DNA from 3 places in the Rossellomorea oryzaecorticis genome. Region 2 is predicted to be linked to each of the others. Evidence: riboswitches for the same ligand, from Rfam matches in the RefSeq annotation. Region 2 holds a riboswitch; each other region holds the start of a gene.
What was found. Region 2 has a riboswitch for cobalamin ahead of ACKA06_RS17100 (ABC transporter substrate-binding protein). Riboswitches for the same ligand answer to the same signal wherever they lie in the genome.
Positions count from the first base shown of each region.

Region 1: another riboswitch for cobalamin. It lies ahead of ACKA06_RS16575 (acyl-CoA thioesterase); the one in region 2 lies ahead of ACKA06_RS17100 (ABC transporter substrate-binding protein).
Region 3: another riboswitch for cobalamin. It lies ahead of ACKA06_RS21405 (ribonucleoside-diphosphate reductase subunit alpha); the one in region 2 lies ahead of ACKA06_RS17100 (ABC transporter substrate-binding protein).

Region 1 is NZ_JBJOSA010000017.1:7,319-18,284, reverse strand. It holds gene ACKA06_RS16625 (bile acid:sodium symporter family protein) at 1-78, opposite strand, end outside; gene ACKA06_RS16620 (FAD-binding oxidoreductase) at 75-1,472, opposite strand; gene ACKA06_RS16615 (hypothetical protein) at 1,638-1,901, shown strand; gene ACKA06_RS16610 (alpha/beta hydrolase) at 1,945-2,910, opposite strand; gene ACKA06_RS16605 (bifunctional metallophosphatase/5'-nucleotidase) at 3,200-4,588, opposite strand; gene ACKA06_RS16600 (class F sortase) at 4,724-5,356, opposite strand; gene ACKA06_RS16595 (hypothetical protein) at 5,356-5,601, opposite strand; gene ACKA06_RS16590 (DUF4397 domain-containing protein) at 5,534-5,776, opposite strand; gene ACKA06_RS16585 (DUF4397 domain-containing protein) at 5,816-6,151, opposite strand; gene ACKA06_RS16580 (flotillin family protein) at 6,565-8,094, opposite strand; cobalamin riboswitch at 8,276-8,471, shown strand; gene ACKA06_RS16575 (acyl-CoA thioesterase) at 8,619-9,092, shown strand; gene ACKA06_RS16570 (SLC13 family permease) at 9,584-10,945, opposite strand.
Region 2 is NZ_JBJOSA010000018.1:30,079-41,044, reverse strand. It holds gene recQ (DNA helicase RecQ) at 1-268, shown strand, start outside; gene ACKA06_RS17145 (ABC-F family ATP-binding cassette domain-containing protein) at 771-2,372, opposite strand; gene ACKA06_RS17140 (DUF4395 domain-containing protein) at 2,585-3,010, shown strand; gene ACKA06_RS17135 (ZIP family metal transporter) at 3,064-3,798, opposite strand; gene ACKA06_RS17130 (YhcN/YlaJ family sporulation lipoprotein) at 3,952-4,491, shown strand; gene ACKA06_RS17125 (MFS transporter) at 4,629-5,840, shown strand; gene ACKA06_RS17120 (CvfB family protein) at 5,991-6,851, shown strand; gene ACKA06_RS17115 (GNAT family N-acetyltransferase) at 6,964-7,509, shown strand; gene ACKA06_RS17110 (hypothetical protein) at 7,597-7,743, opposite strand; gene msrA (peptide-methionine (S)-S-oxide reductase MsrA) at 7,800-8,330, opposite strand; cobalamin riboswitch at 8,501-8,695, shown strand; gene ACKA06_RS17100 (ABC transporter substrate-binding protein) at 8,851-9,789, shown strand; gene ACKA06_RS17095 (FecCD family ABC transporter permease) at 9,752-10,804, shown strand; gene ACKA06_RS17090 (heme ABC transporter ATP-binding protein) at 10,806-10,966, shown strand, end outside.
Region 3 is NZ_JBJOSA010000037.1:1,023-11,988, forward strand. It holds gene ACKA06_RS21380 (acyl-CoA dehydrogenase family protein) at 1-1,132, shown strand, start outside; gene ACKA06_RS21385 (thiolase family protein) at 1,145-2,296, shown strand; gene gndA (NADP-dependent phosphogluconate dehydrogenase) at 2,537-3,949, shown strand; gene ACKA06_RS21395 (hypothetical protein) at 4,051-4,227, opposite strand; gene ACKA06_RS21400 (SurA N-terminal domain-containing protein) at 4,614-5,375, opposite strand; cobalamin riboswitch at 5,904-6,085, shown strand; gene ACKA06_RS21405 (ribonucleoside-diphosphate reductase subunit alpha) at 6,270-8,504, shown strand; gene ACKA06_RS21410 (ribonucleotide-diphosphate reductase subunit beta) at 8,522-9,559, shown strand; gene ACKA06_RS21415 (DUF3243 domain-containing protein) at 9,662-9,988, shown strand; gene ACKA06_RS21420 (OsmC family protein) at 10,082-10,531, opposite strand; gene kynA (tryptophan 2,3-dioxygenase) at 10,628-10,966, opposite strand, start outside.

The DNA.
Region 1 (10,966 bases), on a different contig from region 2:
TGCGACTGCCGCGACAAGGATGACCCAGACGGCGAAGTACTTTCCTGCAAGATTGCTGATGGTTTCCAGTAGTTTCATTCTTCTTCCCCCTTCGCTTTCTGGATCAATTTATTTGGGTTCAGGAGTCCCGATGGATCAAGGGCATCCTTTATGTTTTTCATCACCTGAAGCGCCCCTCCGTGTTCTCTTTCCTGGTATTTCATTTTACCAGACCCGACCCCGTGTTCACCGGTGCAGGTACCGTTTCTCTCAAGGGCATATTCCACAATCTGTTCATTGAACACTTCAGCTTTTTGAACTTCTTCCCTATCGGTTAAATCGAGCATCACTAGTGCATGATAATTGCCGTCTCCGACATGCCCAAGAATGCCTCCGGTCAGTTTCAGCTCATCCAGTTTTTGACGTGCAGCCCTGATGGCGCCGGATAATTCCGAGATGGGCACACATACATCGGTGACCATCATTTTCTTACCGGGATTCCCGTGGATATAGGCATAGGCAAGGTTATGCCTTGCATCCCACAATTTATTCCTGGCTGCCTGGTCTTCCTCGAAATGGATCGCCTCGCATCCATGATCTGAAACGATTTCCTCCATGAATGCCACATCCTGTTTCAGCCCTGCTTCGTTTCCATGAAACTCGAGAAACAAGGTCGGCTTCTCTATGTAATCTGTATCGCTGAACAAGTTCACCTGCTTCATTGATGCATCATCGACAAGCTCCACCCTGGCAACGGGTATCCCGGCCTGAAGAATCGATACAACCGCTTCAACTGCATCATCAATATGAGGGAAAGATGCCCTTGCAGCAAGAATATGTTCAGGTATTCCATATACTCTCAATGTCAACTCCGTAAAGCATCCAAGCGTTCCTTCAGACCCGACGAATAAATGGTTCAGGTTATATCCTGATGATGATTTCTGTGCAAGATTCCCCGTATGGATGATCTCCCCGGAAGCAAGCACCACTTCCAGATTTCTGACCTGATCTCTCATCACACCGTATTTCACCGATGTGGTCCCGCTCGCATTCGTTGCAGCCATTCCCCCAAGTGTTGCATCCGCACCGGGATCGACTGAGAAAAACAACCCGTATTTCTTTAATTCTTTGTTAAGCTGCGACCTGGTCACGCCAGGCTGCACCCTGACAAGGAAATCCTTTTCCCTTATATCTAGGATTTTGTTCATTTGCGAAAAATCAATGCTGATTCCTTTTTCATAAGGAATGACGTGCCCCTCCAGGCTTGTCCCCAATCCAAAGGGTATAATGGGAGTATTATAAGCCCCTGCCAATTTGACAATTTTGCTTACTTCTTCAGCATTCTCCGGGAATACGACAATATCAGGAGAGAACGGATGGTGATAGGATTCATCCTTTCCGTGTTGTTCCAGTACAGTTGCATTTGTAGTCACTTGATGACTTTTAAGGGCTTCTCTCAATTCATGAAGCAGCTCTTTCTCTTTAACGGTCATCCGATTCTCCTCCTTTGGCAAAATGTATAATGTATGCAATTATACATAATTATCTGAATTTTTCAATAGAACTGAAGTCATTTTTATTTTTAAACTCAGTAACGTTTAGGAAAAAACATAAAGGGAAACAAGACATTAATTCATTTTTAAAAGGAGGAACCAAAGTTGAATACAATAAAGGTTGAACTGGAGTACTCCCCTGATTCGCTGTCTGCAGATGAAGCAAAAAATAAAATAAAGAAATCCCTGGAAAATTCCGGGTTAAAGGTTGTTTCTTTCGATGCAGGCGGGGATACTGATTCTTCTTTTGATAAGATGCATTCTTCCCTGCCGAACCAGCCTGACTTCGCCGAGCCGGATGTCAATTCCACGGGTGCCGGCGGAATGGTATCACCGGACTCGAGCGGATACCCGAATAAAGATAAATAGGAAAAGGACAAGGGCTTCGTGCCCTTGTCCTTTTTCTCCCATATTATTGTTTCATCGCTTCTTCGATGAAACCATTCAGCCGGCGCTTGTATTCTTCTCCCTCATCCAAAAAGCCCTGCGTATGTCCTACACCCGGGATGATCCACAGCTCTTTCATGCCTGGTGCATTCTCATAGAGACGCTGGGCCATTTCCGAAGGCACCAGTTCATCCTTGTCACCATGGATGATAAAGAGAGGCAGGTCATCCTTCTTTTTCTTCACTTGATCAAGCGCTGATGCTTCATCGAATGAGTATCCTGCCTTGCTTTCTGTGACCTTGCTCGTGATGTCAATCAGCGGGAAAGACGGGAGATTGTAAAGATGCTTCAGCTGATGAGCCATTTCTTCCTCTACAGATGTGTACCCGCTGTCTGCAATGATTCCCTTCACTTGATTCGGAAGATCTTCACCGCTGGTCATCAGTACGGTCGAGGCTCCCATTGAAAAGCCGTGAAGGAAAATGGCCTTTTCATTCTTCTCTTCTATGAGATAGTCAATCCATTTTCGCATATCATTCCTGTCATCCCACCCCATGCCTATATAATCCCCTTCACTCTTTCCATGGCCGCGGGCGTCAGGCTTCAATATATCGTATCCTTTATCATAATAATACCTTGTCACTTCCGGAAGCTGTTCGTTATTCCCTTTATAGCCGTGGGCCAATATCACCGTCTTGCCGATCGGGGCATCATTTTTCAAGTAAACGGCACTAAGGGTAAGACCATCATCACTTTCTATTTCAACTTCTTCAAAATCCTGACTTTCTGTCCAGCTTGTGAGCTCCTGAAGCCGCTCCTGTTCTTCTTCAAGTGCACTGACAGCTTTGACTGCTTCCTCAGTACCATACAACTTGATTGCTTCATCACTCCGGTTGATAGCGAGGTTATAAAAATAACTCGCAGCACCGAAAAGTACAATCATCGTAAGGACGATCAGCCAACAAACAGTATAGCCGATGCGTTTTATCATATTGGATTCTCCTTCAATGTTAAAATGATATACTCTATAAGTTCATACCCCCGGCTTTTTCGCTGAAAACCTGTCAGTTTGAGGAAATAAGAAAAGCGCCCCGGGCTTTGGACGCTTTTCATGGCCATATCATTTTTTCTCTAATTCTTTTACCCTTTTATCTAGTTTTCCTGCAATCGATAATGCACTGATTGCAACCCCAAGTGAACCAACTGCAATGGAAAAAGCGAATATCAAAAAGGTTTCCACTAGGACACTCCTCCTTTCTTCATTCATTGTGCAATTTCATTTATACTTTCATATCCACATTCTCTTTCCAGCGACTGATACGGGACTTCGTGAGGAATTCATTTTTTTCGGCATAAATCCGGATGACATCCTTGATTTCTTCTGCTAAGTATTTTTCGCCGCGATTGTTTGCAAGTGCCGGGTAACCGGACCCCCGCTGGAGATAATCAGAAGAAGCAACACTGTACCACTTTTCATCATTCAGAGATTCGCCTCCGATGAAGATTTCCTGGATCCTTTTCCCATCATGTATAACCTCCGCCCCCGACACATGCAGCCTGCCGACAAATCTGCCTCTGAATCCTGGTCCTTTGCCGTCATGCAGGCATATACCGGCATCAAGTGATTGTCCTATAGCCTCCTTCAAGTCTTTTCCCTGGACCTCGAAAGAAGTCGGATTCAAAGGAGAAGGGCAGACCTCAATCAATTTCTTATTCGATACATAACCGAAGAGCCCCGCATTCACAATCCCGCTGTTCATCAGGCCGATATCGCAATCAAGCATATCCCTGACCCCGTCTGCAATTAAATTAGTAAGTGGGTTTTCTTCCAGAACATCATGCCAAAGAGGGGTTTCAATCGTGTACAGCGGCTCGCTCAATACCTCTATCGCTTTTTCTTTATTTCTCTTTAGAATAGAAAGCACCCCTTCATCCCTGTGTGCATCTTTCGTCGCTAAATTTTGCGAATGCAAGAGGTCCACACCGCAATCGCTGACTTCAATTTCGATGACTCCGATATACTCCCCATAGCAGCCCGCACTATTCATGATTGTTCCGTTCACCACTTTTGCCTGAGGATAAAGTTTATGATCGTGGGCGGATAATATGATGTCTACACCCTCCAATTCCGTCACAAGCTCATCATCCGCAAACGTCCCCAGGTGATTGAGGAGTATGCACAGGTCATAGTTCCCCGCATGCTTCGCCACTTCAGCTTTAATCGCATTATTATAGTCGGTCATATGTACACCCAATCCATCACTGAACACGTCCATGTCAGGTGATGATCCTGTGATGAGGATGCGTAAACCTTTCTTCTCGAGAAGGGTGCTGGATACTACGCCATCGATCTTTGTCCGGCAGCTTTTCAAGAGATTATTACTGATGAAAGGTACCGGGCTGTTCGACGCCATATGTTCAAGTGTGTCGATTCCGTTGAACATCTCATTATTCCCGATTGTCAACGCATCATAACCGGTATAATCCAGGAGCTCAAGTGCAGCCATCCCCATTGTCCCCTGCAGTTCGATGCTTTTAAAATCTGCGAAGTCCCCTCCATCGAGGATCAATGTATTGTCGTCCTTGAACTGCTTGATCAGTGATACAGCCTTAGAGAAAGCTTCAAAATGACTGTGCAGATCATTTGTATGAATGATTTTCAGTTTCATAATTACCTCCGTCTACATCTTTTTTCCAGAAAACTCCCTACTCTAATAGTAATTGAAATAACGAAGGTGTAAAGGATTATTTTGGAAAAAACACAGAAAGAGCTCCCTCCCAAGCGGACCTTGGAACAAAGCTCTTTATGATTCATTCTGCTGTTCGGCGAGTTCTGTGTAGACGACAAGTCTTTCAACATAATTGTGGATATCCCGGTCAAAATAACCGGTGCATGTAATAAGATTGAGCATCCGTTTATCGCTTGGCCCGAAGATTTTCCTGAGCGGCGCGTCATCTTTTTGATAGGCGATTTTGTCTTTTACCACAAATGTGAGATGCTTTCCATCTTCATCATAAAGATGGATTTCATCGCCTTTTTCCAATTCCTTCAATTTGAAGAAGACAGCCGGTGCTTTTTCATTATCCACGTGACCGGCCAACACGGCGTTCCCTGCTTCGCCGGGCTGTACACCCGGTTCAAACCACGCCACATCTTTCCCGTTTTCAGGCAGTTCCATATTCCCATTTTCATCGAGACCGAAATCTTTCACCGGTGCTTCGAGGTCAATGGCAGGGATGGAAAGTGAGGATGGTGTAATGCCTGATTGCTCATGGGCGGGGGCAATCGTCCCTTTATTGCCGGCCGCAATTACGGCCTGCTGGACTGGTTGTTCGGCATATACTTCTGTTTCTTTAGTTCCTTTTGACAGTTGAGGCTCTTCGGCAGAACAAGCTGCCAGAAGAGCCGTCAAAAGGATGAATAATAGAGGTTTCATTATTTTACAAGTTTCCTGCGTACAGCGAATACCAGCGCAGCTCCGCCCAATACTGCAGAGGCAAGGACGATCGGAAGCGCAGTAGAAGAAGATTCTTCAGCAGCTCCTCCCATTCCTGTTTCAGGCATGCTTCCAGGCATCAGGGTGTAGTCTTTCAGTACAAGGACTTCCAAAGAATCAGCTGTATTGATGGCAAATAAGCTGTATACCGTATTTTTTTTCCAGCATGGTTCCAGAAAGATCAAGTACCTGTTCTCCCTCAGGTGTTCTGATTTCAAGGTCATACGTACCTGGATCAAGTTCCTTGTAATCTGTAATGGCTTTGAACTCAGCCCCGCTGAATAATGCGTCTCCGACGATCGGTCCCACATCAACTGCAGGTGCATCAGGTGAAAGGTGGCCGACACGAACTTTCGTCATTCCTTCTGTGACTTCCATTGAGTCCTGCGCAACAACGAGTTACAGGTTATCCACTGTGTTGGCAGCAGCAACTGTGTAAGCCATCCCTTCTTCAACAGTAAGGGACTGGGAAATGACTGGATCTTCGCTGCCCATTGTTCCGGCCGCATAGATCTCTACCTTATGTTCCCCTGCAGGCAGGTTCATGTATTCTGTCGCAGCTTTGAACTCGGCTCCTTCAACGACTGCTTTACCGTCCACATAAACATCTACAGCAGGTGCATCTGGTGAAGCATGGATGATGCGCACCATCGCATCATTCCCGGCAGCAAACGCGCCTCCAGTAAATGTCAGCATGAGAATGGCAGTCACAAAAATCGAGAAAATTTTCTTCATTCATTTCACTCCTTCTGTTTTGTTCAAGCTTTGTATTAAACTTGTAAATATAATGTAGATGACAATCCCTTTATTTATTCAAGGTTATACTTCTATAAACAGATAAAACTAATAACCTACCATACAAAGTCGAAAAAAATCAGTATAGGTTCTTTTACCGCTATTGATTTCCGTGCAAGACTACGCTTTCCGCGGGTAGCCCGTGAGCCTCCCTCGGCAAGCCTGCGGGGTCTCACATAAGCTACTCTTCCCGCAGGAGTCTTCGTCTTGCACTCCAATCAACCGCTAGAAAGGGCTAACCTCTAAATACAACTTTGAACAAATTAAAAACCCGAACTAATTTGCGTCATCTTGTGCAAATTAGTTCGGGTTTTACTTAGACTAAAACACTTTTGTCCCAGCCTCCCATTTTCTTACTTCACTTCCTGTGATTCTTTTTCCTGATTTTGCACTTCTTCCCTGTCTTCTTCATCCGTGTTCTGTGCTGCCGCACTTTCTTTTTCCCCTGTTTGGGAAATGACGGGTTGGTATGGTTTTTCAGGTTTTCTGTCCGCATACGAACGGAGTAATTGACCCACATCGATCCCGGTCATTTCTTTCAAAGGTTCTTGCATATCGAGCATCGTTTTCGTGATGCTCCTGCCGAATGACGGGACACCCTGCCCGTTTCCGGAATCAATGATTTTAACAGAATCGATGTTGTTCAACGGCTGTGCAATCTTCTCTGCAAAGACTGGCAGCATTTCGATCAGTTTTTCCGTTATGATGACGTCACCGTGTTTTTCCATTGCTTCAGCAAGCAGTTTACGTGATTCTGCTTCTGCTTTACCGCGCTGTCTGATGACATCTGCTTCGGCAGATCCTTCTTCACGGCGGATCTTCGCTTTCGCTTCCCCGTCGATTTCCGCTTTGCGGGCTTCAGCTTCCGCTTTACGGGTCGTTTCATAATATTCGGCGTCCGCTTTAGTCTGGCGGACTTTAGATTCTTCCGCTTCAAGTTTGACCGCTCGCTCGCGCTCAAGGAACTGAAGCGTCAATTCTTCTTCTTTTACCTCTTTGGAAAGCTTTGCTTTTTCCAGCTCATAGGATTGTTCTGATTTCGCGCGGGCACGTTCTGTTTCTTCTTTGAATGCCGCATCCTTGATGTCTTTTTCCTTCTTGGATTCAGCAATGGAGATTTGTCGCTTATACTCTTCTTCCTTCGCTTCCTGATCCGTCTGGGCACGGTGAATACGTGTTTCTCGCTCAGTATTGGCCTCGGCAATCTCAGCCTGCTTGCGGACCTCCGCAATACGAGGGCGTCCCAGGTTCTTCAAGTATCCATTTTCTTCATCAGCATCACGGATATCCGTCAAACCGAGGGAAGTAATTTTGAAGCCCATAAGATCCAGCTGTTTCTGCGCGATCTCCGAGACGTCGGCGTTAAACTTCTCCCGGTTGCTGTTGATATCCTCAACGGTCATTTTTGATAAAATGGCACGAAGATTACTTCCTAATACCTCAATGATTTCATCTTCGATCTCTTTTTGATTTTTGCCAAGGAACTGCTCCGCATAGTTGGCAATCCCGTTCAACGTATCTGCCACTTTGACCATCGCGACCGCATCCGCCACGATCGGCACCCCGCCGTTCGTGTACACACGCGGAGTCGACAATTTCAATTGGAAAGATGTCAGATTGACAGGCGTACTTGTCTGGAACCGTCTCAGACGATATCCTCCACCCCTGATGATCTTCATAGAACGCCCTTCCTGATCGGTGAAAATATTTGTTTCTTTTTCAGGATCCCCGAGTTTCGGTCCTGTGATGATCAATGCCTGGTTTGACTTGGCCGTGCGGTAGCGGAATCGCATCCAGAAATAATACCCGATCCCCACAATGGCCGCTACGATCAATACCGGAATAAGGAACATCATAATACCAATGACAGTCAATGAACCCATTCTTACCTACCCCCTGTTTATTTTTCTGCGGAAGATACCGCGTTTTAATAGGTTATATGACTATCTACGGGGCAGCTGCCCTGAAGGTTTCATAAAAATGGGAATTTATTAAATTCCTTCAATTTATCGACAGAATCAGAGATTCCGGTATGTCGAATATGATAGAATAATAGCGTTCACAATTTCATTATTGCCCGTTGGTGAAGGGGATGAGAGTCCATTCTCTTCTTAAAAGGGAAGCTGGTGGAAATCCAGCGCGGTCCCGCCACTGTAAAGCTGAGATTTTTTATATAGGCCCACTGTTTCTTTTCGAAGCGGGAAGGGATAAGAAATCGGCGAAGCTGAGCCAGGAGACCTGCCAATCGGGAAGAACACATAGTTCCTACGGGAGATAGGAGGGTGTTGCGCCAGATGGAACGACATACAAGATCTCATTGGATCATGATCGTCCGATTGGAATAGCTGCATCTTCTTATAATGGGAGATGCATTTTTTAATTCAAAACGGACAGGGAGTTGAAAATGATGGAACAAGCTTATCCAGTTGATCATTCACGTACGATCCAGACAAAATTGGTATTGCCGCCTGATACGAACCATATGCAGACCATCTTCGGCGGAAAGGTATTGGCATTTATCGATGAAATCGCTGCGCTGTCAGCCATGAAGCATTCGAGCTCGGCCGTGGTCACGGCTTCGATCGATTCGGTCGATTTCCTGTCATCCGCAACTGTCGGGGACGCACTCAGCCTCGAGGCGATTGTGACTTCCACCGGAAGGACTTCGATGGAGGTATATGTAAAAGTCTTCTCTGCGAATCTATTGACCGGTATCAAAACCTTGACGACAGAGTCATTCCTCACCATGGTCGCGGTGGATGAAGACGGGAATCCGAAGCCGGTGCCGAAAGTGATCCCGGAAACGGAAGAGGAAATAAGATTGTTCACCACCGCTGTTCTGAGAAAGGAACATCGGAAGAATCGGGCGTTGATTAAATAAGTAAGAGGGCTGGGGTAATTAAAACAAAATAAAATATCCATTTAGGGTTATTAGGAGTTTGTTTTCCGCAGGTTAGCCGTGAGCCGCATTTGGTTAACCTGCGGTATCTTTTTAGGTGGTGATGATGAACATGGACAGATATTTTAGAATGATTCTTATTAGCTCATAAAATGTGAAAATGGATCATATATTTCTGAAATGGATCATATTTCCGGAAAACGGATCATATATTTTCAGAATGGATCATAAATCCTGAAAACGGATTATAAACACCCCACACCGTATCACTTCACCAACTCAATCAATAGATAACTCTCCCCTATCCATCCTTTACAGCCCTCTTTTCACATTTCCACACAGAAATCCCCTTTAGTTTCATCAAAATATTAAAAAACCGTACATGAATTCAAAATAAAAACACTTCTAATGATCGTTCTGATTTTCATTAGACCAGGCATTCCCTCCCCCTCCCTTGCAAAAAAGAAATTCTCTTACCAGTAAAAGAACACCGAGCAGATAATGACGGCTATCCAGGCGGCGGATGACCAAAATCCTGCCCGCATTAAATCCTTGTCAGTAAAATAACCGTAAGAGTAGCTGATCAGATGGACCGGGGACTGGGTGACAAGAAAGAAGCCCGGGACGCATGCCAGAAACACGGGCATGGCAATTTGCATGGGTGATAAATCCGGGATTGTATGTCCAATCGTAATGCTGAGGGGGAGCATGATGGTCAAAAACCCCAGGATATTGACAAAGACGATACGAATGATACTGGTGCATAAAATGAGAAAGAGAATGATCACCCAGGATTGGCGGCCTGTCAGCAGTGAGTCCAAACCTTCTGCCATCCATTCAATCGTGCCTGTATGGATCAGCATCCCGGATACCATTAAAGTAGAGGCGAAAAAGAGCATCAGATCCCAATCAATCGATTTCCTTGCTTCTTCCCATTTCCATACTCCTGCAAAAGGGATCAAGGTTATACATGCGCCCAGCAGGCCGATCTGAGGAATGGAATAACCATGCAGAGGCTGTGCAATCCACAGGATCAAGGTTCCACCGATTATACACATGATCTTTTTTTCGTTGATGCTCACGGGCCCAAGCTCACTGATTCTTTCTTCGATCAATGCTAATAACAGCTTTCGGTCAATCTTCTCAGGTGGAAAAATTAGTAAGAATATCCCCCACAGTATCACGATAAAAAGCAGCACCGGTATTCCAAAAGTCAGGAACCATTTTATATAATTCAAATCGCTCGAAACATCGCTCAGGATCCCGAAAGCGTAGATTGTGGAACTTGCCCCTGTCGCAACAAATGCCCCTGAAATGGCAGCTAGATACGCTACCCCGATAAACAGTGACTTGCCCAGATAATGGACATCCCCTAATTTGCGCAGACTTTTCAGCAGGCTGTCCAGTACAGATGATAACAGGCTGCCTTTCCCTACATTCGACGGTATCAGTACAGACAGGACGATCATGAGCAAAAACGAGATGAAGATCAATGCTTTGCCCGATCCTCCCGACATCTTTAACATAAAGAGCGATACCCTGCTTGCCAGACCCGTTTTGATGAATGCAGCTGAGATAATGAATGTGGAAAACAAGAGCCAAACGATACCCGAGCTGAAATAACTCAAAGTCTGTTCATAACTGAAAAAATGAAACGAAATCAGCAGTATGAGCAGCAGCGAGCTGAACGCAAGCGGAAAGACTTTGCCGATCCAGAGGATTTGAATGATGATGAGTGCAGCGATAGCCTTCCATGTTTCATCCCAATCAAAAAAAGGGAGAAAAAATAAAATATATAATAGGAAAGTGATAACCAGTAACAGTTGTTTTTTCATGACGATTACTCCCATCTTTCA
Region 2 (10,966 bases):
AATGTTCAGCGAAGATAAGGATATTAAAGAAATTGCTTCAGCTCGGGGAATGAGTACGGCAACGATCGAAAATCATATCATCCGCTCCTACGAAGAAGGGCTTTTGGATGATTGGAGCCGCTTCTTTACCGAAGAAGAAGAAGTACTGATTGAATCAGCTGTCAACAAAACGGGGGAAAAGCCCTTGAAGCCCATAAAAGAGGAACTACCCGAAGAAATAACTTATTTTCAGATCAAAGCATATCTGGCTAAAAAGAGAATGCATTAGAAAGGGTCTTAGATAAGATAAGAAAAGGGGATGGGATAAAAAGTGATTTAGTCTTATTAAAACCCGAACTAATTTGCATGAAATGAGGCAAATTAGTTCGGGTTTTTAATTTGTTCAATGTACTTTTAGAAATTAGCTTAACACAGCGGTTGATTGGAGTGCAGGACGCAGACTCCTATCAGAAATGCGGAAGGGCTTTGCTCAGAGGTGTGTGGCATAAGACGAATCGGTCACGAAGGCGTTCTTTGCCTTCTTGGCCGGTTTGGCTTATGACATGTACCTCTAAGCCCTGGAGCTGGACAGTTCCTCTCCCGGTTAATAAGAATAGGAGGCTCACGGGCTACCCGCGGAAAGCGGAGTCCTGCACGGAAATCATTAGCGTTGTTTATAGTTCACCTAAAATGCTGTTCGCTGTTAGATCCAACCATCAAAAAAACCAATCAGGGACGCTGCCCTGATTGGTTTTTTGCAATCCAGCATAAAATATATGAAGGATAGTGATTTACGCTTTTTGAGATGCTTTCAATTCAAGGAATTCATCATAAGTCGTCTGCTTATCAATGATTCCGCCATCCTTGATTTCAATGATGCGGTTTGCAATCGTCTGAATGAACTGATGGTCATGGGAAGCAAAGATCATGGCACCCTTAAACGCAATCAGTCCATTATTTAATGCTGTGATGGACTCAAGATCCAAGTGGTTGGTAGGCTCATCCAATAACAGGACGTTTGAGCCGCTCAGCATCATCTTGGAAAGCATGCAGCGGACTTTTTCCCCACCTGAAAGAACGCTCGGCTTCTTCAGCACTTCTTCACCGGAGAACAACATGCGTCCCAGGAATCCGCGGAGGAACGTCTCACTTTCATCTTCTGGTGAATACTGGCGCAGCCAGTCTACCAATGTAGGCTCAGATCCCTCAAAGTACTCAGTGTTATCTTTAGGGAAATAAGCCTGAGAGGTAGTTACACCCCATTTAAACGATCCGCTGTCAGGTTCCATTTCGCCTGCAAGGATTTTGAAGAGGGTCGTCTTTGCAATTTCATCAGCGCCTACAAGAGCGATCTTATCCTCTTTGTTCATGATGAAGCTGACGTTATCCAAGACCTTGACTCCGTCGATCGTTTTCGTCAACCCTTCGACTCTTAATACGTCGTTCCCGATTTCACGCTCGGGCTTGAACTGAACGTAAGGGTAACGGCGTGAACTTGGCTTGATATCATCAAGTGAGATTTTATCCAAGAGTTTTTTACGTGAGGTCGCCTGCTTCGATTTGGAAGCATTGGCTGAGAATCTCGCAACGAAAGCCTGGAGCTCCTTGATTTTTTCTTCTTTCTTTTTATTCTGATCCTGAGCCATTTTCAGAGCGAGCTGGCTGGACTCATACCAGAAATCATAGTTACCGACATAAATCTGGAGCTTTCCAAAATCAAGGTCGGCAATGTGCGTACATACCTTATTCAAGAAATGACGGTCATGGGATACAACGATGACCGTATTTTCAAAGTTGATCAAGAATTCTTCAAGCCACTGGATTGCCTGGATATCCAAGTGGTTGGTAGGCTCATCAAGAAGCAGGACATCGGGTTTTCCGAATAATGCCTGTGCAAGAAGAACTTTTACTTTATCTCCACCTGTAAGCTCGGACATCTGCTTTGCATGCAGATCTTCCCCGATACCAAGGCCTTTTAACAGGATGGCGGCTTCCGATTCTGCTTCCCATCCGTTCAATTCAGCGAACTCGCCTTCCAATTCAGCGGCTCTCATGCCATCTTCATCAGAGAAATCTTCTTTCATATAAATAGCGTCTTTTTCCTGCATCACTTCATAAAGACGGGTATGTCCCATGATGACGACTTTCAATACTTCATATTCTTCATATTCAAAGTGATCCTGCTTCAAAACAGCGAGGCGCTCACCAGGAGACATGGAAACATTCCCTGTCTGCGCTTCGATATCCCCGGAAAGGATTTTAAGGAAAGTTGATTTACCTGCGCCGTTCGCACCGATCAATCCATAACAATTACCCGGGGTAAATTTTATATTCACGTCTTCGAATAACTTGCGGTCTCCGAAACGTAAGCTAACATCTGATACTTGAATCATTCATACTACCTCCCAATACTCAATCTAAAAGATTATAACATGCGTACGGGTCAAAAAGATAGCGTTTAAGGGAATGAAGTCAACCCGGTCCACAGTAACGGGAAGCTCGCTTTTTAAAATGGGCGGTGATTGACAACTTTTTATTTTGATAAATGAGATCAATTGGAGTACACTATAAATACATAAATTCCAATCAGAAAGGTATGAATTAAATGAATGCACCCCATTCGATTCCCAAACCTTTAGTCGATAGCAATCAAATCTTCATTATAATAACTGTCTTAATCTCGTGGATTACAAAGGAGCCTTGGATCCTGTTCATTCCTTTTTTAGCCGTGTTTTCAGGTGTCTTGTTAAAATATAACCCCGTTATAAAGATAGGGAGATTGTTTCTGAAGAAAGCTCCAGCTGAGTACCGCCAGGAAGATGCCGCGCAGCAGCGATTCAATGCAGGGATTGCATCGGTTTGTCTGGGGGCGGCCCTTATCAGCAGCAGTGCCGGATGGGTGACAGGATACTATCTGTTTTCAGGTATGGTCCTGGCCGCGGCTGCCGTTGCGCTTGCAGGATTCTGTATAGGATGTTTCGTCCGCTACCAATGGCAGCGGTTCCGGTATAAATTGAGAACCGCAAAATGATATACTGTATATTAAATGGCCGGCCCTCTGAGTTTTGAGGGCCGGCCATTCTATTATGAAATATTGGTGAAGATAAAAGAAAGGATGATGCCAAGAGCAGAAACGAACCCGACAATCGGTCCTCCTTCTTCAAATGCTTCCGGCAGCATGGTAGAAGAGACCATCGCGAGTAACCCGCCGGCACCGAATGCACCGATGATATATTCCGTGCTCTCAGGTGCACCCTCCAAAAACACGTATCCCAAGAGAGCGCTCAGTGATGAAACGATCACAACACTCCCCCATAATACCAATATCTTCTTCGTGCTGTAGCTGTCGAGCTTCAACCCGATGCTGCTGGACAATGCTTCGGGGAAATTGCTGATAAAAATGGCGATGATGAACACCCATTGAACCGACTGGCCGCCAAGGAAGCTGATCCCGATAATAATCGATTCCGGGATGGCATCCATCAGTGTCCCTATGTAAATGGCCAGTCCTGAGTGACCGTGCGGATTCTTCTGTGAACGTTTCCGCTGGCTGCCGCCTTTTTTATTGATCCATAATTCGAATAATGTAAAAACAGCCGCACCTGCCAGGAACATGATCGTAATATGCAGGATATTGGCATTCCCACCAGCTTCACTAAGCAAATCGAAGGTAGCTGATCCAATGATTAGTCCAGTTCCGAAAGCCATGATAAAGGCTGTGATTTTCTTGGGAATTTTAAAATGGATCCCCAATAGGGCTCCCAGAAATAACGATAAACTTGCCACTCCTCCCCAAAGTGCCGCCTGCGCCACATCCATTCCCCCTTGCTGAGTTTTTTCTGCTCCAAATTGATTACTTGTATCATTCCCTATTATCACTTCCCTTTAAACAAGGGAGAAAAATGTATAAGAAATGAGATTGGGGAAATAGTAAGAGGGATGATTCAAAGTGAAATTCAAGGAGGAAACATCATGAAGAAATACATCGTCTTAACGTTAATGGGTGTCATGTTCGCAGGTGCGGCAGCAGGCTGCGGGACCAACAATGATAATATGAACGAGCAGGGCATGAACACTAATTATGACAATGGAGCTCTTGAAAGAGTCGGATATGACCAGAACAGACCAAGGGATTACATGAACGTGAATGATAATAATATGGGTAATACAGTAAATGAAGATTACTCACTTTCAAAAGAAGCTGCAAACAATGTAGCGGACTTGAAAGATGTGGACAGAGCATATGTCATCACAACGGCACGCAACGCGTATGTTGCAGTCACGTTGACGAATGGTGACAAAGGAAACATCAGTAAGGACCTCGAAGACAAGATTGCCGGAAAAGTAAGAAAGGCAGATGCCGGACTGGATAATGTCTACGTATCAGCCAATCCTGATTTTGTTGATCGAATGAAGGGATATGGCGATAAGTTTCAAAATGGAAAACCGATTAAAGGGCTTGGGGAAGAATTAAGCACTACATTCCGCAGAGTATTCCCTGACCGCCAGTAAAAATGACTAAAAAGCCGTCGAGTCGAGACTCGGCGGCTTTTTTAGTCATTTTTCAGGTGGTCAGTGTCTGAACGATTCGGTATACTATTTAGCATACCGAAATAATTAAAGGGGGAGATTCTTTGGCTCAGGCAGCCTTGAAATCAGTACATAAACAAAATGCTACGATATACGGAATTTTATTTGCCATCAGTTCGGGGCATTTTATCAATGATACCTTGCAGTCGGTCGTACCGGCCATGTTCCCGATCATAGAGAAGTCCCTTCAGTTAAGCTATACGCAAATCGGATGGATTGCGTTCTCTTTGAATATGACGTCCTCACTGCTGCAGCCTGTATTTGGTTATTATGCTGATAAGAAATCAAGACCCTATTTACTGCCATTAGGCATGTTTTCCAGTTTGATTGGGCTTGTCGGCTTTGCTTTATCCGGGCATTTCTTGTGGATCATCCTTTCTGTGTTGTTCATCGGCTTTGGTTCCGCGATCTTTCATCCTGAAGGTTCGAGGGTGGCCTATATGGCTGCCGGCCAGAGGAGAGGGCTTGCTCAATCGATTTATCAGGTCGGCGGGAATACGGGACAGTCACTCGCACCCATCATTACAGCCTTTATCTTCGTTCCTTTCGGACAAAAAGGGGCACTGTGGTTCTCGATTGCAGCGATTTTCGGGATTCTCGTTTTATTAAGGGTATCTAAATGGTATTCTGAACGGGTAAAGGAGACTGAATCCATTCAAATTCGCTCGAAGAAAGTTACTCCTTCCAAGCCGTCGCCACTTCACAACAAGATCAAATGGGCGATGGTGCTGGTCGTATTCCTTGTGTTTGCCCGTTCCTGGTATGGTGCAGGTCTGTCCAATTATTATCAATTTTATTTAATAGAAGATTACGGGTTATCCATCAAGAAGGCGCAGGCCTATATTTTCGCTTTCATGTTTGCCGGTGTACTCGGTACGTTCCTTGGAGGCCCGTTAGCTGACAGATTCGGCAAACGGAATATCATTTTCTTTTCGATGCTTGGCGCAGCACCGTTGACACTGGCGCTTCCGTATCTGCCGCTTGAGGTCGTTTTTCCCGTTATTTTCTGCATAGGATTCATTATTTCCTCAAGCTTCAGCGTCATCGTGGTGTATGCTCAGGAGCTGCTGCCTAAAAAGATCGGAATGGTTTCAGGGCTCACGGTCGGCTTTGCATTCGGGATGGGTGCAGTAGGGGCTGTTCTCTTCGGGGGATTAGCGGATCTTTATTCGATAAGGTTCGTTATGATTTTGTGCAGTTTCCTGCCGCTCCTCGGAATGCTGACATTCCTGCTGCCGACGGATGAGATGGTCCGGAAGTTGAATCATTGATCTGTAAATGTTGGTATTTTCGAAATATACTTTTTACTTTTTGCGAAGAATAGACACTATACACATAGAAGAAAAAAAGATATATTAATTCAATACACGTGTAATGAGCGGATTGTTGCTATTACAAAATGAATGGGAGGAATCTGAATAATGTCTTCGCTGAAACCCGGAACGGTTGAAGAACTATATGTCGACCAGGAAGTCCCATACGGCTTCTTTTTAACCAATGATGAGGAGGACCGCGTGCTGCTCCATCATTCAGAAATCACAGATGAAATTCAAGAAGGGGATACTGTCAAAGTATTCCTTTATCACGACAAGGATGTCAGACTGACGTCGACCATGCGCATCCCGAAAGTACAGGTGGGAGCATACGGATGGGCGGAAGTAGTGGATAAACGGGAAGACTTGGGAGTGTTCGTTAATATCGGACTGCCTAAGGATATTCTGGTATCCGCAGACGACCTTCCAAAGTTTCTTTCCCTGTGGCCTGAACCCGGCGATCAACTTTTCTTGTCATTGAACCGCGACAAGCAGGACCGTCTGTACGGGAAGCTTGCCACAGAGAATATTATTGAACAAGTATCGAGAAGAGCTTCAAGGGAAATGCTGAATGCAAAAGTACAGGGGAGGGTATACCGACTGTTGAAAGTGGGTACATTCTTTTTGTCCGAGCAGGGATATCGCTGTTTTGTCCATGAAAATGAACGGAAGCAAGAGCCGAGACTCGGGGAGCTTGTTGAGGGAAGAGTCATCGACGTGAAGGATGACGGAAACCTGAATGCCTCTTTCCTTCCATTAAAACAGGAAAAGATGCAAGATGATGCCGAAGTGATCCTCTCTTACCTTGAGCAGCGCAATGGCGCCATTCCGTTCTGGGACAAAAGCCAGCCGGATGAAATCAAGGAACGCTTCAATATGAGCAAAGCTTCCTTTAAACGGGCGATTGGAAAGCTGATGAAGGAAAACAAGGTTTATCAAGAAGAAGGCTGGACGTACTTGAAAAAATAAAATAAAGACTGAAGAAGAGCGGAGATTGGTTCCGCCCTTCTTTTTTTATATGCAATTAACGCATGCGTTCCTCCAGTATCTATATGTTAGAATGGAGTGGAGGAGGGATTTAATGGAAAATGCATTTGATTATACATTAGAAAAGGCTGGACTTGATGATCTTGATACTGTTTTATACTTACTTAAAGATGCCTCAAAATGGCTGAAAACCCAAGGTCTTCAGCAGTGGGATTATTATTTGACGGATATGGAAGGGAATCTTAAAGAAATCTCTGATTCGATTAAGAAGGGCTCAACTTATTTACTACTTATAGAAAATAGGGCAGTGGGAACTTTGACGTTGGAAAATTCGCCGAATGAATGGGATTGTGAGTTGTGGGGATCTGATGCAGATGAAGACGTGTGTATGTATTTACATCGCTTAGTGGTGGATCGTGAGTGGAGAGGGAAAGGATTGGGTGACATCTGTTTAGATTGGGCTGAATCTTACTGTCAGGAAAATGGATATGAAAAGATAAGGTTTGATTGTCTGCACAGCAATAAAGGACTGAATCAATATTATCAGAGAAGATTTTCATTGAAGGAGACCGTCCATATCCACGGGGTGCACAACAAGTACGAAAAGATAGTTGCAGAACCGAGAAAATCTGGCGATTGATGGCTTTTCTTGGTGGAGGATTTCCCCGGTTCCTTATTCTTAAGTTATACAAAAGGTATCATTCTATTCATCGCGGGCTAAACATCATCATTCATTTTGTTTTCTTTCCTCGCCATGTTCAGCATTTTTGTCATTCACTTTGTCTTCATCCGGGTAAGGATCGAAGTAATTGACAGCTTTGCCGGGACCTTCAAAACCTACTACCTGTTCCTTGTCCGATTGATTTTTTTTCATCATGCAAAACCCCTTTCCTTCTTAGTATTTGAGAAAGGGGATTTTGTCATCCGGGATTATTGCTGCCAGTGGCGGTCGATGAATTCATCCCTGCCTGATACTTCACGGTCCTTTTTATATTCATCAGGATTTTTCTTGTAAAATTTTTGATGATATTCTTCGGCACGATAAAAAGGTGCGGCCGGAAGAATCTTTGTGACGATTGGCTTTTGGTATTTTCCGCTTTCGGCCATTTTCTGTTTGGAAGCCTGGGCTTCTTCTTTTTGTTTATCATTGTGATAAAAGACAGCCGTGCGATACTGATTCCCGCGATCATGGAACTGTCCTCCATCGTCTGTCGGATCGATCTGCGGCCAATAAAGGTCCAATAATTCCTGATAAGAAAATAAGGAAGGGTCAAATGTGATCTGGACTACTTCATAATGTCCAGAATCCCCTTTTTTTACGTCTTCATAAGAAGGGTTATCGACATGGCCGCCTGAATAACCAGATTCGACTTCTATAATGCCGGGTAATTCATCAAATGGTTTAACCATGCACCAGAAACATCCTCCGGCAAACGTGGCATGTTGAATTTCTTTCGTCATTCCAAGAACCTCCCGCAGCTTTTTGCTGCTGTAATGTGGTAAAGAAAGTTAAGATTGAACAAATTTTATCACTTCGCATGAGGGTTTGACAATCAAAAAGATGCATCTGTGAAGCAAAAAGATATTTACCGGACGGGGATGCTCCTGTATAATTCATTTGAACGGAAAATTACATAGTTGAATGTTTGGGTGAAGCGGAATAGAATCATATTCCATTGCTTCTTAAAAGGGAAGTTGGTGCAATTCCAACGCGGTCCCGCCACTGTGAATGGGAGCAAACTGCAGGAACCACTGTATGAAAATACGGGAAGGTGCAGCAAGCAATGACCATGAGCCAGGAGACCTGCCTGACATCTTAATGACACTGGTACTACGCGGATAGGAAGGTGTAACGTGCATACTTGGATTCAACCTGTTTTTTATATGCATTTTACACAGCATCCCCATACCGGCCGGGGATGTTTTTTTATTTGGAAAGAGTGAAAGCGGTTTTTATTATGACAGAAAGTAGGAGAGAACAATGAAAAGAATCAGTCTATTATTAATGTTAATGCTGTCTGTGTTATTTACGGCTGCCTGCGGGAGCGAGCCTGGTAATCAAAACAGCGGACAGGGTACCGAAGAGAAAGCTGCCGAAGAATCGGTTTCGGTAAAAGACGCCTTAGGGGCTGAAATTACGCTTGAATCAAGACCGGAGAAAATTGTTACGTTAATCCCGAGTAATACGGAAATACTATTCGAACTCGGACTGGGTGAAGAAGTGGTCGGGGTGACCGATTTTGATAACTACCCTGAGGAAGCGGCCGAGAAGGAGAAGATCGGCGGAATTGAATTCAATGTGGAGAAAATCATCAGCCTGGATCCCGATCTGGTGCTTGCGCATGAATCCACGGCGGTAAGCGCAAAAGAAGGACTGGATCAACTGCGTGACGCCGGGATCACTGTCTATGTGGTACGTGATACACAGAAAATCAACGAAGTATATACCATCATTGAGAACATCGGGAAATTGACAAGAACGAAAGGCGATGCAGATAAGCTGGTTGCTTCCATGAAGAAAGACCTTGATGAATTAAAATCAAAGGCCGGGGAAATCAAAGAGAAGAAGAAGGTATATGTAGAGGTGGCGCCGGCACCGGATATTTATTCTACCGGGAATAATACATTCATCAATGAAATGCTTGAACTAATCAATGCGGAAAATGCCATGAAAGATCAGGAAGGCTGGATAGCAGTGAACCAGGAAGAAGTCATTTCCGCAAATCCTGATGTCATCATCACGACGTACGGTGATCATGAACAAGTAGTGAGCCGTGACGGTTGGCAGGATGTAAATGCAGTGAAAAACGAACAGGTTTATGATGTCAACACGGACCTCGTTACGCGTACCGGCCCGAGATTGGTTGAAGGAGTAGAGGAAATTGCCAAGTCTGTTTATCCGGAGATTTTCAAAGAATAATATATGGGTTGTTTATCTGATTGCGCTGGCCATCCTCATCCTGGCGCTTTTAGCGGGGATATCAATCGGGACTTTAAAGGTTCCGATCATAGATATCATCAAGATCATCAGTGCCGAATGGCTGCCGGGTGTCCCTCTTGGGGGTGTCGATCCCATGCATTCAAATATTGTATTTTCCATTCGTTTACCGCGTGTACTGCTAGCTTTACTTGTGGGAGGCTCGCTGGCTATTGCCGGGGCCTCCTTTCAAGGGCTGCTGCGGAATCCACTCGCTGATCCGTATACCCTTGGAATGTCCTCAGGTGCATCGGTGGGAGCGGTCGTCACCCTCTTTTTTAATATAAGCCTACCGTTTCTCGGTTTATTCACGCTGCCTGTACTCAGTATCATAGGATCATTGTTCACTGTATTCCTCGTATTGGGGTTCGCAAGGAAGGTCGACCGAACGATGAAGGTGGAAACGATCATACTGACAGGAATCATCTTCAGCTCATTTCTCGGCTCTGTCATTTCCCTCATGATCGCTTTATCAGGGGAAGAGCTGAGGCAGATCATCGGTTGGCTGCTCGGCAGTGTATCAATGAGAGGCTGGGATTATATTTTTATTGTCCTGCCATTTTTTATTCTGGGAACGTTGATTTTGATGTTCAATGCAAAAGAATTGAACGGGATGAGCTTCGGTGAAGAACAGGCCCGTCATATAGGGATTTCCGTTCAGAAGAGAAAATACTTGATTCTGATTGCGGGAAGCACATTGACAGGTGCGGCCGTTGCCGTTTCAGGGACGATCGGATTTGTCGGACTGGTGATCCCTCACTTTATCAGGAGGATCATTGGATACGATCATTCGCATGTGCTGCCGCTCTCCATCATTATTGGCGGGGCATTCCTCGTGGTGGCCGATCTCGTGTCCCGAATGATTATCAGTCCATCCGAATTGCCGATCGGAGTGATCACTGCTTTGATCGGGGCACCGATTTTTGCTTATATTCTGATCAAGAAGAAGGGGGGATAACATGCTTGAAGTCCATCAGATTTCCGTTGGGTATGAGGATGCATCCGTTGTGGAAAACATTGATTTTCATGTAGGCACAGGTGAGTTTTTCGGTATCCTTGGGCCGAATGGCAGCGGGAAAACGACTCTTTTGAAGGCTTTGTCGGGCATCCTTCCTCATAC
Region 3 (10,966 bases), on a different contig from region 2:
TATGACAGAAGACCATGAGATATTCAGATCATCTCTTCGTAAATTCTTGCAGAAAGAAGCTTATCCTCATTACCAACAGTGGGAGGAGGACAGGCTGGTCCCGAGGTCTTTTTGGAAGCAGATGGGGGACCAGGGGTTTCTATGTCCGGATGTGGATGAAGAATACGGCGGTAGCGGTGTGGATTGGGGCTTCTCTGTCATCATCAATGAAGAATTGGAGCGGGTTGGCTCCGGTTTGATCGGGATAGGACTGCACAATGATATTGTCGTCCCCTATATCAGTGAATATGGTACTGCAGCACAAAAGAAACGATGGCTTCCCTCTTGTACAAGTGGTGATATGATAACGGCAATCGCGATGACTGAACCTGGTGCGGGCTCCGATTTGGCGGGGATCAAAACGACAGCCCGGCTGACAGGTGATCATTACATTGTAAACGGTCAAAAAACTTTTATTACAAACGGTATCCAATCCGACCTTGTTATCATTGCATGTAAAACGGATACCGGAGCTGTCCCCCCTCATAAAGGAATCAGTCTCCTGGCTGTGGAAAGGGATGCAGAGGGTTTTTCCAGGGGGCGGAAGCTTGAGAAAGTCGGACTTCACTGTCAGGATACTGCTGAACTTATTTTTGAAGACTGCATAGTGCCAAAACAAAATCTTATCGGTGAAGAGGGGAAAGGGTTCCACTATCTTATGAAGAAGCTGCAGCAGGAACGACTTGTGGTAGCTATTGCTGCCCAAGTTTCGTCTGAGCATATGTTTGCCCTTACCTTGGATTATATAAAAAGCCGGCAGGCATTTGGCAATTCAATCAGTCAATTTCAGCATATCCAATTCAAAATGGCGGATATGGCTGCCGATATCGAGATGGGAAGAGCTTTTCTGGACGGGCTGATTGCAGAACATATGAGAGGGATTGACGTGAACGCTAAAGTTTCCATGGCAAAATTGAAACTTACTGAAATGTCCAGAAGGATTGCAGCAGAATGCATGCAGCTCCACGGTGGATATGGATATATGGAAGAGTATGAAATTGCAAGAAGATACAGGGATGTTCCGGTTGCCAGTATTTATGCAGGAACAAATGAAATTATGAAGGTGATCATTGCGAAGAATTTAGGCCTTTAAAGGAGGATGTTTATGAGGGAAGCAGTTATTGTTGAGGGAATCAGGTCGGCTGTCGGAAGGAGAAACGGTGCATTAAAGAACATGAGACCGGATGATCTGGCAGGTGAAATCCTTAAAGGGTTAATGAAAAAATCCGGCATTGATCCTAAATATGTGGATGATGTCATTCTCGGTTGTGTCACCCAATCAGGAGAGCAGGCTGGTGACATTGCAAGAGTTGCAGCCTTGATAGCCGGGTTTCCTATCGAGGTGCCCGGCACAACCATCGACCGTCAATGCGGGTCAGGACAGCAATCTGTACATTTTGCTGCACAAGCTATCCTCTCCGGGGATATGGATATCGTCATTGCAGGCGGTGTGGAAAATATGTCGAAAGTGCCCATCGCATCCAACTATGGAAAAGCGGGTTTCAGTGAAAAATTAAAACAACAGCATGAAATCATTCACCAGGGACTATCTGCAGAACGAATAGCAGAAAAATACGCGTTCAGTCGAAAAGAACTCGACCGGTTTGCATACGAAAGTCATCAAAAAGCAATTAACGCCCAAAGTGAAAATCGTTTTAAAGATGAAATCATGCCGATTGAGGTGCAATCCGAGAAAGGAGATACGTTCTTTTTCCATAAAGATGAAGGGCCGAGGCAGGAGACTACAATTGATATCCTTTCAACATTGAAGCCCGCCTTCAAGGAAGACGGGATCATCCATGCTGGCAACTCGAGCCAAATAAGCGACGGAGCGGCAGCACTCCTGCTTATGAGTAAAGAAAAAGCAGATGAACTTGGCGTGAAAGCCAGATTCAAAGTCCACACCCGTGTCGTTACGGGTTCTGATCCCACTTTAATGTTGACCGGCCCCATACCGGCTACTAAGAAAGCTTTGGATAAATCAGGATTAACGTTAAGCGATATTGATGTATTTGAAGTGAATGAAGCATTCGCACCTGTTGCCCTTGCATGGTTGAAAGAGTTGAACGCCGACCCATCGAAGCTGAACCCGAATGGCGGTGCGATCGCCCTGGGTCATCCACTTGGTGCAAGTGGTGCACGCATCATGATTACGCTGATGCATGAGCTCGAAAGGACAGGTGGGCGCTTCGGCCTGCAGACAATGTGCGAAGGGCATGGAATGGCCAATGCCACGATTATTGAACGACTTGACTAATAGATAAGTATAAAATCCCAATTTTAAGAAAAGTGGACCGAATTGAGGTTCGCTTTTTTATTTAGCTGAACGGTCCATTCTTCTCTGAATGGGAAATTATACACATGGAAAGAATGAGACTATGAATAAAAAAATCAACGTAATGAAAAGTTTTTTTATGAAATTTTAGCATGAAAATTTATTTCGTATTATAATAGTTACGGTGAAAAAAGTTTTTTTAGCAAGGAAAGGAAGGATAATATGGCTAAACAACAAATTGGTGTTGTTGGTGTCGGAGTTATGGGGAAAAGCCTTGCTCTGAATTTTGAAAGCAGAGGATACTCAGTCGCCATTTATGATGTTACCGAGGAAAAAGTAAATGAAATCCTCGAAGAACATAGCGATAAACAATTGACAGGTACAAGCAGTGTAGAAGCTTTTACAGAGTCCCTGGAAAAGCCGAGAAAGATCGTAATGATGGTTCCGGCAGGTGAGATAACGGATAAAGCAATCGATTCCCTGCTGCCCCATCTGGATAAAGGAGATATTCTGATGGATGGCGGGAATACGTACTTTGAAGATACGATCCGCCGCAATAAAGCCCTTGATGAAAAAGGGATCAATTTCATCGGAGCGGGAGTTTCAGGCGGAGAGGAAGGAGCGCTTTACGGCCCTGCTATTATGCCAAGCGGACAGAAAGAGGCATATGACCTCTTTGAACCTTTCCTTACCGCCATTTCAGCAAAGTTAAATGGTGAAGCCTGCAGTACATATATCGGGCCGGATGGATCCGGACATTATGTAAAAATGGTTCATAACGGCATAGAATACAGCGATATGCAGCTTATTTGTGAAGCGTATTACTTAATGAAAAATGTTCTTGGCCTGGATGCACAAGAACTGCATGAGATCTTTAAAGAGTGGAATGAAGGAGAACTGGACAGCTACTTGATTGAGATAACGGCTGATATCTTCACCAAAATCGATGAAGAAACGGGTAAACCGCTGGTTGAGGTCATCCTTGACACCGCTGGCCAAAAGGGAACAGGTAAATGGACCAGTATTTCTGCACTGGACCTTGGCGTGCCTCTTTCAATCATTACGGAATCCGTATTCGCCCGCTTTATTTCAGCCATGAAAGAAGAACGGGTGAAGGCAAGCAAGATACTTAAAGGGCCGGAAAACAGCAAATTCAACGGTAACAAGGAAGAATTCATCGAGAAAATCCGAAAAGCCCTTTACCTAAGTAAGATTTGTTCGTATGCCCAAGGCTTTGCACAATTACAGTCAGCATCCAAGGAGTATAATTGGAACCTTAAGCCGGGGGAGATTGCCATGATCTTCAGAGGGGGATGTATCATCCGTGCAGGTTTCCTGCAGGAAATAAAGAAGGCTTATGACCGTGAGCCCGAATTAACAAACCTGCTGCTGGATCCTTATTTCAAGGAGATTGTGGAAAATTACCAGGAAGATGCGCGTGAAGTAGCAGCAACTGCCATTAAATTGGGGATTCCCGTCCCGGGACTCGCCAGTGCGATTGCTTATTTTGACAGCTATCGTGCGGAATCGCTTCCAGCTAATCTGCTGCAGGCTCAGCGAGATTACTTCGGGGCTCATACCTATCAGAGGGTTGATAAGGAAGGCACATTCCATACGGATTGGTTAAAAAAATAGTCCCATGACCATAAAAGCCGCGGTACAATCATGGTTGTACCGCGGCTTCTTTATGTTTATAGAAAAATCCCTGAAATTGTAAAATGGATATTTCCGTCCGTTTACTCTTCGCTTGAAGAATCATCTTTTGTATGGTGTTTCTTTTTTTCTTCCCGCTGTTCTTTCTTTAAGTCTTCAAGCGGGATCGGGTCTACATTTTGTTCACTTTCATGCTGGTCGAGAATGCCTTCTTCGTCTTTGTTCACTTGTTCGGGATGATCATTTGATCTCTTGTTCATGGTTTCATCTCCTTTGTTTTTTAAATCCGCTGTTGATTTCCGTGCAAGACTTCGCTTTCCGCGGGCGGCCGGTGAGCATCCCTTGACAATTGGGGTAACTGTCTAGCTGCAGGGCTTAGAGGCACTTGTCATAAGTCAAACCGGCCAAGAAGGCAAAGAACGCCTTCCAGGCCGATTCGCCTTATGCCACAAACCTCTATTCAAAGCCCTTCCGCTTTTCGGATAGGATTCTTCGTCTTGCACTCCAATCAACAGCTGGAAATACTTTAATAATAAGCTTGAACGGTGTCGTATAATGGTATGATAAACTTTACCCAACTGAATGAAGAAAAAACGTGATAAATAAAAAAGAACAAACCCGCTTTTGGGTTTGTTCTGATAGGATATTATATTTTAACGTCAACTTTGGCGTTTTTCTTCAGGTCTTCTACGTGTTGAACGAGTTTTTCCTGTTTCTTTTGCTGTTCGAGCTGCTGTTTGATTTGCGGCTTGACTTCCTCAAATTTTGGTGCTTTTTGATCTTTGCCTTGCTGGCTAGCGAACTGATCATAGAATTTCTTCATTTCATCTTCAGTCACTTCATCGACTTTTATTTCTTTTTCCACGTAGTTGGTGTATTTGATGTTTTCAGCAACCTGGGTTCTTAATTCTTTCATTGAGAAGCCAGCTTCTTTCATTGCCTTTTCAAATTCTTTTTCGTCCTTGTACTGCTTTTTAACCTGATCAAGCTGTTTGTCTATTTCTTCTTCACTTGCTTTGTACCCTTTCTTGTCAGCTTGCTGCATGAGAAGGGTTTGACCTACAAGACTGTCGATTGTTTGTTTCTTGATTTGTTTGGAAGCTTCTTTAGTGGTTGGGTCTTGTCCCATTTGCTGTAATTGCATTTGAGAGGAAGTAAGAATGTTATTGTAATCCTCACCCTTGAGTTCCTCGTCATTCACGACGGCAACGACCTTGTCTTTGTCCACTTTTTGTTTATCCATTTTCTTTTGCATTTCTTCCATTTGTTTGGCTTGCTCTTGTTGATCCTTGCTTTTTTCTTCGGTTTTTGGTTTATCCTCAGACTGCTTCGCTTTATCTCCATTCCCACAGGCAGCCAAAGCAATCGCCATAATTGTTATCAATAAAGCACTCATTAACTTCTTCATATTATTTTTCTCCTTTCAAAAGAGGGGATTTAAAAAAATCACTTAATGCGCATTTTATATGATTACTTAGTAAAAATAAACCTTTTTGTCTGATTTAATCACTTTGTAACAACCATGAAATACAAGATTTTGTTAGTTTTAACTGGCGCTTAAAGCTTTATTCAGCCGGTCATGAAAAAAAGAGGCTGCTTACGATGGGAGATCCCGTGTAAGCAGCCCGTCAAATATTGGGGACCAAAGAATACTGTCAAACAACCTTCTAATAGGATTATAGGATTTATAAGCAAGTTGCTCAAACGACAAATACTGATGTAATCTGGCTTTACCATACATATTAGCTCTCAATTCTGGGGTGTTCGTGCATTTTTAAAGAAAAAGATAATTATAAGCATATTTGATTTATACCTCATCTAAATTGAAAAAGAGTTCCGATTCCTTCTTGAAAAATCTATTCAATTAAATTATGATGATTAAGAACACAATACTTTGTGTTTTGATTAATTAAAATAACTATATATTGATTAATTCAATGAAATCTGTAAATACGGTGTCTATGAAGACTTAATAGGGAATCTGGTGTAAATCCAGAACTGTCCCCGCAACTGTAAGTGATGACGAACTAAGGAATGTCCACTATCTATATAAGATGGGAAGGCCTTATAGTAGGATGAAGCACGAGTCAGGAGACCTGCCGTATTTATCACGTACGATCTTCTTCGGGAATTGGGAGGATATGCGAGGATAGAATAATAGAGTTTATACATATGTCTGTTATTTCATATCATCGCTATATTCAGGGCCCGTCCAATAGAGGACGGGCCTTTTTATTTTCTCTTACGAAGGCGTATTGTACGGATGGATTAATCAGATACGGGAGGAAAGATTAACATGACTATGATCCAAACAGCAAAAACAACAACAGCCGAGAAACTCTGCCGCAAGCTGCAAGAAGAGTTCCCGCAGCTGGATTTGACAGATTTTCACGAGAAAATAAATGGACTTCTCCAGGTGAAAATGGGACTCTCGGATGATCAACTCTATCATCAATCAATCTTGTCGGCTGTTGAAAGGATATCTGATGAAGCACCGGACTGGACGTATGCGGCTGCTTATCTTTATTTAGAAAAACTCTATCTTGCCAGCAGCCGGTCAAGAGGGCTGGATCCCGCAAAACCTTATCGTTCGTTTTTTGACTTGATTCAAGAGCTTATCGATCAAAAACTATACGACCCCCGCCTGCTGGAGGCGTACAGCCGGGATGAGATCAAGCAGCTGGAGTCATTATTGGATCCCTCGAAAGACAAGCTGTTTACCTATATCGGCATTGTTACCCTTGCAGAGCGTTACTTGACGAAATCTCATGACGGAAGGGTTTACGAACTTCCCCAAGAGAGATTTATGATTATTGCCATGACCCTTTTGATGGATGAGGCTAAAGGAAAGCGGTTTTCACTGATAAAAGAGGCGTATTGGGCACTTTCCAATCTGTATATGACCGTCGCCACACCTACTTTGGCAAATGCGGGTAAAAGTTACGGTCAGCTTTCCAGCTGTTTCATTGATACGGTGGAGGATGATTTGAGAAGTATCTTTGACAGTAACACGGATGTGTCGACTCTCAGTAAAAATGGAGGGGGTCTTGGCATCTACTTAGGGAAAGTCCGCAGCAGGGGCAGTGATATCAAAGGATTTAAAGGTGTGAGCTCGGGAGTCATTCCCTGGATGAAGCAGCTTAACAATACTGCCGTTTCAGTCGATCAGCTCGGTCAGCGCCAGGGAGCGATTGCCGTCTATCTCGATGTGTGGCACAAGGACATTCATTCTTTCCTCGACGTTCGGTTGAACAATGGAGATGAGCGGCAGCGTACACATGATTTGTTTACCGGCGTCTGCCTGCCGGATCTATTTATGGAAGCTGTGGAAAACCGTGACGAATGGCATCTCTTCGACCCCCATGAGGTAAGGAGTGTCATGGGGTTCAGTCTGGAAGACTACTATGATGAAAGAAAAGGGGAAGGGTCTTTCAGGGAGAAGTACATGGAATGTGTGGAGCATTCGGGACTGTCTAAAAGAACAGTTCCTGCAATTGACATTTTTAAGCGGATCATGATTTCCCAGCTGGAAACAGGCACACCTTTCATGTTCTACCGTGATTCCGTTAACCGCCAGAATGCCAATAACCATAAAGGGATGATATACTGCAGCAATCTCTGTACCGAGATCACCCAGAATATGAGCCCTTCTTATATAGAGGAAGAAAGGGTAGAAGACGGAAGGATCATTACATATAAACATCCCGGTGATTATGTTGTATGTAATCTTGCATCCCTTTCACTGGCTAAAGTTGTCAGGGACAATGTGCTGGCAAGAACCATCAAGACAGCCGTAAGGCTCCTTGATAATGTCATCGACCTTAATGAAATCCCGGTGCTGCAAGCACAGTTGACTAACAAGCGTTACAGAGGGATAGGCCTTGGGACGTTTGGCTGGCATCATTTATTAGCCATAAAGGGAATTCGCTGGGAAAGCGATGAAGCAGCGTCTTACTGTGATTCCCTCTATGAAGAGATTGCTTATCACACGATTGAGGCAAGCATCGACCTTGCCAAGGAAAAAGGCGCATATCCTTACTTCCCGGGTTCAGAGTGGGAGAATGGCCTTTATTTTGATAAAAGGGGCTATTGTGATACTCATTGGGACTCATTAAGGAAGAAAGCAGCTGCAACCGGAGTGCGCAACGGGTACCTTATGGCAGTGGCGCCTAACTCGTCCACTTCACTGATCGCCGGATCCACCGCGAGTATAGATCCTTTATTCAGACAGCTCTATTCTGAAGAGAAAAAGGATTATAAAATCCCGGTGACAGCACCGGACCTTTCAGCCGAAACGAAATGGTATTACAAAACGGCTTATTATATTGATCAGCATTGGAGTATAAAACAAAACAGCAAAAGACAGAGGCATATCGACCAGAGTATCTCATTCAATCTCTATGTAAGAAACGACATCAAAGCGAAAGACCTTTTGCTCCTTCATCTTGATGCCTGGAAATCGGGATTGAAGACTACTTATTATGTAAGATCCACATCAGGCTCTGTTCTTGAAGAATGTGAAAGCTGCCACAGTTAAAAAAGGAGGATTTGAAAATGACCATACTGAAAAAAAGAGAACTGCTTGATTCGGAGTCGCCAAATAAATCTACCTCCATCATTAATGGGCGGAGCTCAAATGTCTTAAACTGGGATGATGTGCGATTTTCATGGGCATATCCAAAATATAAAAGAATGCTGGGGAACTTCTGGACTCCCTTTGAAATTAATATGAGCAAGGATATCAATCAATTCGAAACACTCTCACTGAAAGAACAGGATACTTTTCTTAAAGTCATCGGTTTATTGGCGCTCCTTGATAGTGTGCAGACTGACTATGCCGGAAAAGTAGCCGACTTCTTGACGGATTCCAGTTTGAATGCGCTGATGATCATCCTTGCACAGCAGGAAGTCATTCATAATCATTCATACAGTTATGTGCTCTCGAGTATAGTGCCAAAGCAGAAACAGGACGAAGTATTCAATTACTGGAAAACGGAGCCAGTCCTAAAGGAGAGGAACGCGTTCGTTGTGAATGGATATAAGGATTTTGCTAAAGCACCAACTATTGAGAATCTGTTAAAATCGATCATTTATGATGTCATCTTGGAAGGGTTGTTTTTTTACAGCGGGTTTGCGTTCTTTTATAACCTTGCCAGAAATCAAAAAATGGTTGCCACGAGTACGATGATCAATTATATCAATCGTGATGAACAGCTTCATGTCGGCTTGTTCGAAAAGATCTTCAAAGAAATACTGGTGGAATATCCATCTTATCAAACGGGTGAATTGATGGAATTTGGCCGGAAGACATTCTTGAAAGCTGCGAATTTGGAAATCGAATGGGCCCGGGAAATCATCGGGGATGAAATTGACGGGCTGCTGATGACCGAACTTGAGAGCTATATAAAATTCATGGCCAACAAGAGGGCGAAGCAGCTCGGATTTGAACCCCCTTTTGAAGGATATCAGACGAATCCATTAAAGTGGATCATAGCATACCAGGAAGTGGACCTCGGTAAAACGGATTTCTTTGAGCAGAAATCCAGGCAGTATACAAAAACCACCGATGTGAATGGATTTGATGACTTGTAAAGCACGTTAGTAAACTTTTTCCATTCAGCTCTCTCTATTAAGTTTAAGCATCTCTTTAACGGGAATATAGAAACTACAGTAAAGAGAGGAGAGATTTAACAAATGGCAAATCAATCTACAGACAAAATGGAAAACAAAGTAGACAACACATTGTCACGTATGTCAGAAGATAAAAAAGAGGATATTCTATCAAACTTTGACCACTTCAAAGAATACTTAGGCAGTAAAGTGTCACTTGCGGACAAGCTGGGGATGAATGAGGAACAGCAGGCGAAAGCTGCCCAGAAAGTCGGGGATTATCTTGCTGCTCATGAAGAACCTAAAAACAGGGAAGAAAAGCTTCTCTATGAATTGTGGAAAGCAGGCAATGAAGACGAGCAGCATATGCTTTCCCATATGCTTGTGAAACTTGTACATTCCGAATCTTAAACATAAAAAAGGCGCTTCTCAGTTGAAGCGCCTTGATTTATGGGTGAAATATAATGTCCTCGAGAACTCGGGCAGGATGCTTCCAGAATGAATTCAATCCTGAATCATGACCGTTTCATCGAGTTCAATGGCTACATTCCCTTTGACAGCCCGTGAAATCATACAAGACTGCTCTGCTTTAACCGCTAATTTTGTTGCGGCAGCCAGTTCTTTTTCCGTACACCCTTTGGATAGGACAAGTATCGGGCGATGAATGATTTTCTTATAGGTGATGACACCTTTTTCAACCTTCACGATTCCTTCAGATTCCATCGTTAAAGAGGCTTTCGGTATCCTGCTTCTTTCAAGCATCGCTGCCAACGTGATGATATAGCAGGTTGCTGCCGCACCAAGAAGCATCTCATCAGGATTTGTGCCTGTTCCGGGACCATCCATTTCAGGAGGGATGGAGATTTCAGTGTTAAGGGTGGTGGAGGTCAGTGTCCCGACGTCATTTCTCAGGCCCGGCCAATCTGTCTTGATGTAGAAAGAATGAATATTCATTTGACCTTACTCCTTTTTAATCTATTATAAGACAAGGATACTCTACTGCATGGAGATTCAACAAGAAAAACGGACTCCATTTTCATGAGGAGTACGTTATAAGCTGGTCCTGACGTTCCAGAGCTCAGGGAAGAATTGATGATCAAGGACCTTCTTCAGATAACTTACCCCGCTTGAGCCGCCGGTCCCTTTTTTATGGCCTATTATTCGTTCCACTGTTTTCATATGACGGAATCGCCACTGCTGCAGCCAATCTTCCAAGTCGATCAATTTTTCCGCCAGTTCATATAAATCCCAATATTTATCAGTGCTGCGGTATACTTCCGTCCAGGCTGCCAATACAGAATCATTCTCTTTATATGGTTTAGTAAAGTCCCTATGTAAAACATCTTCATTAATAGGGAAGCCTGCTTTTGAAAGAGCGTGTATGGATAC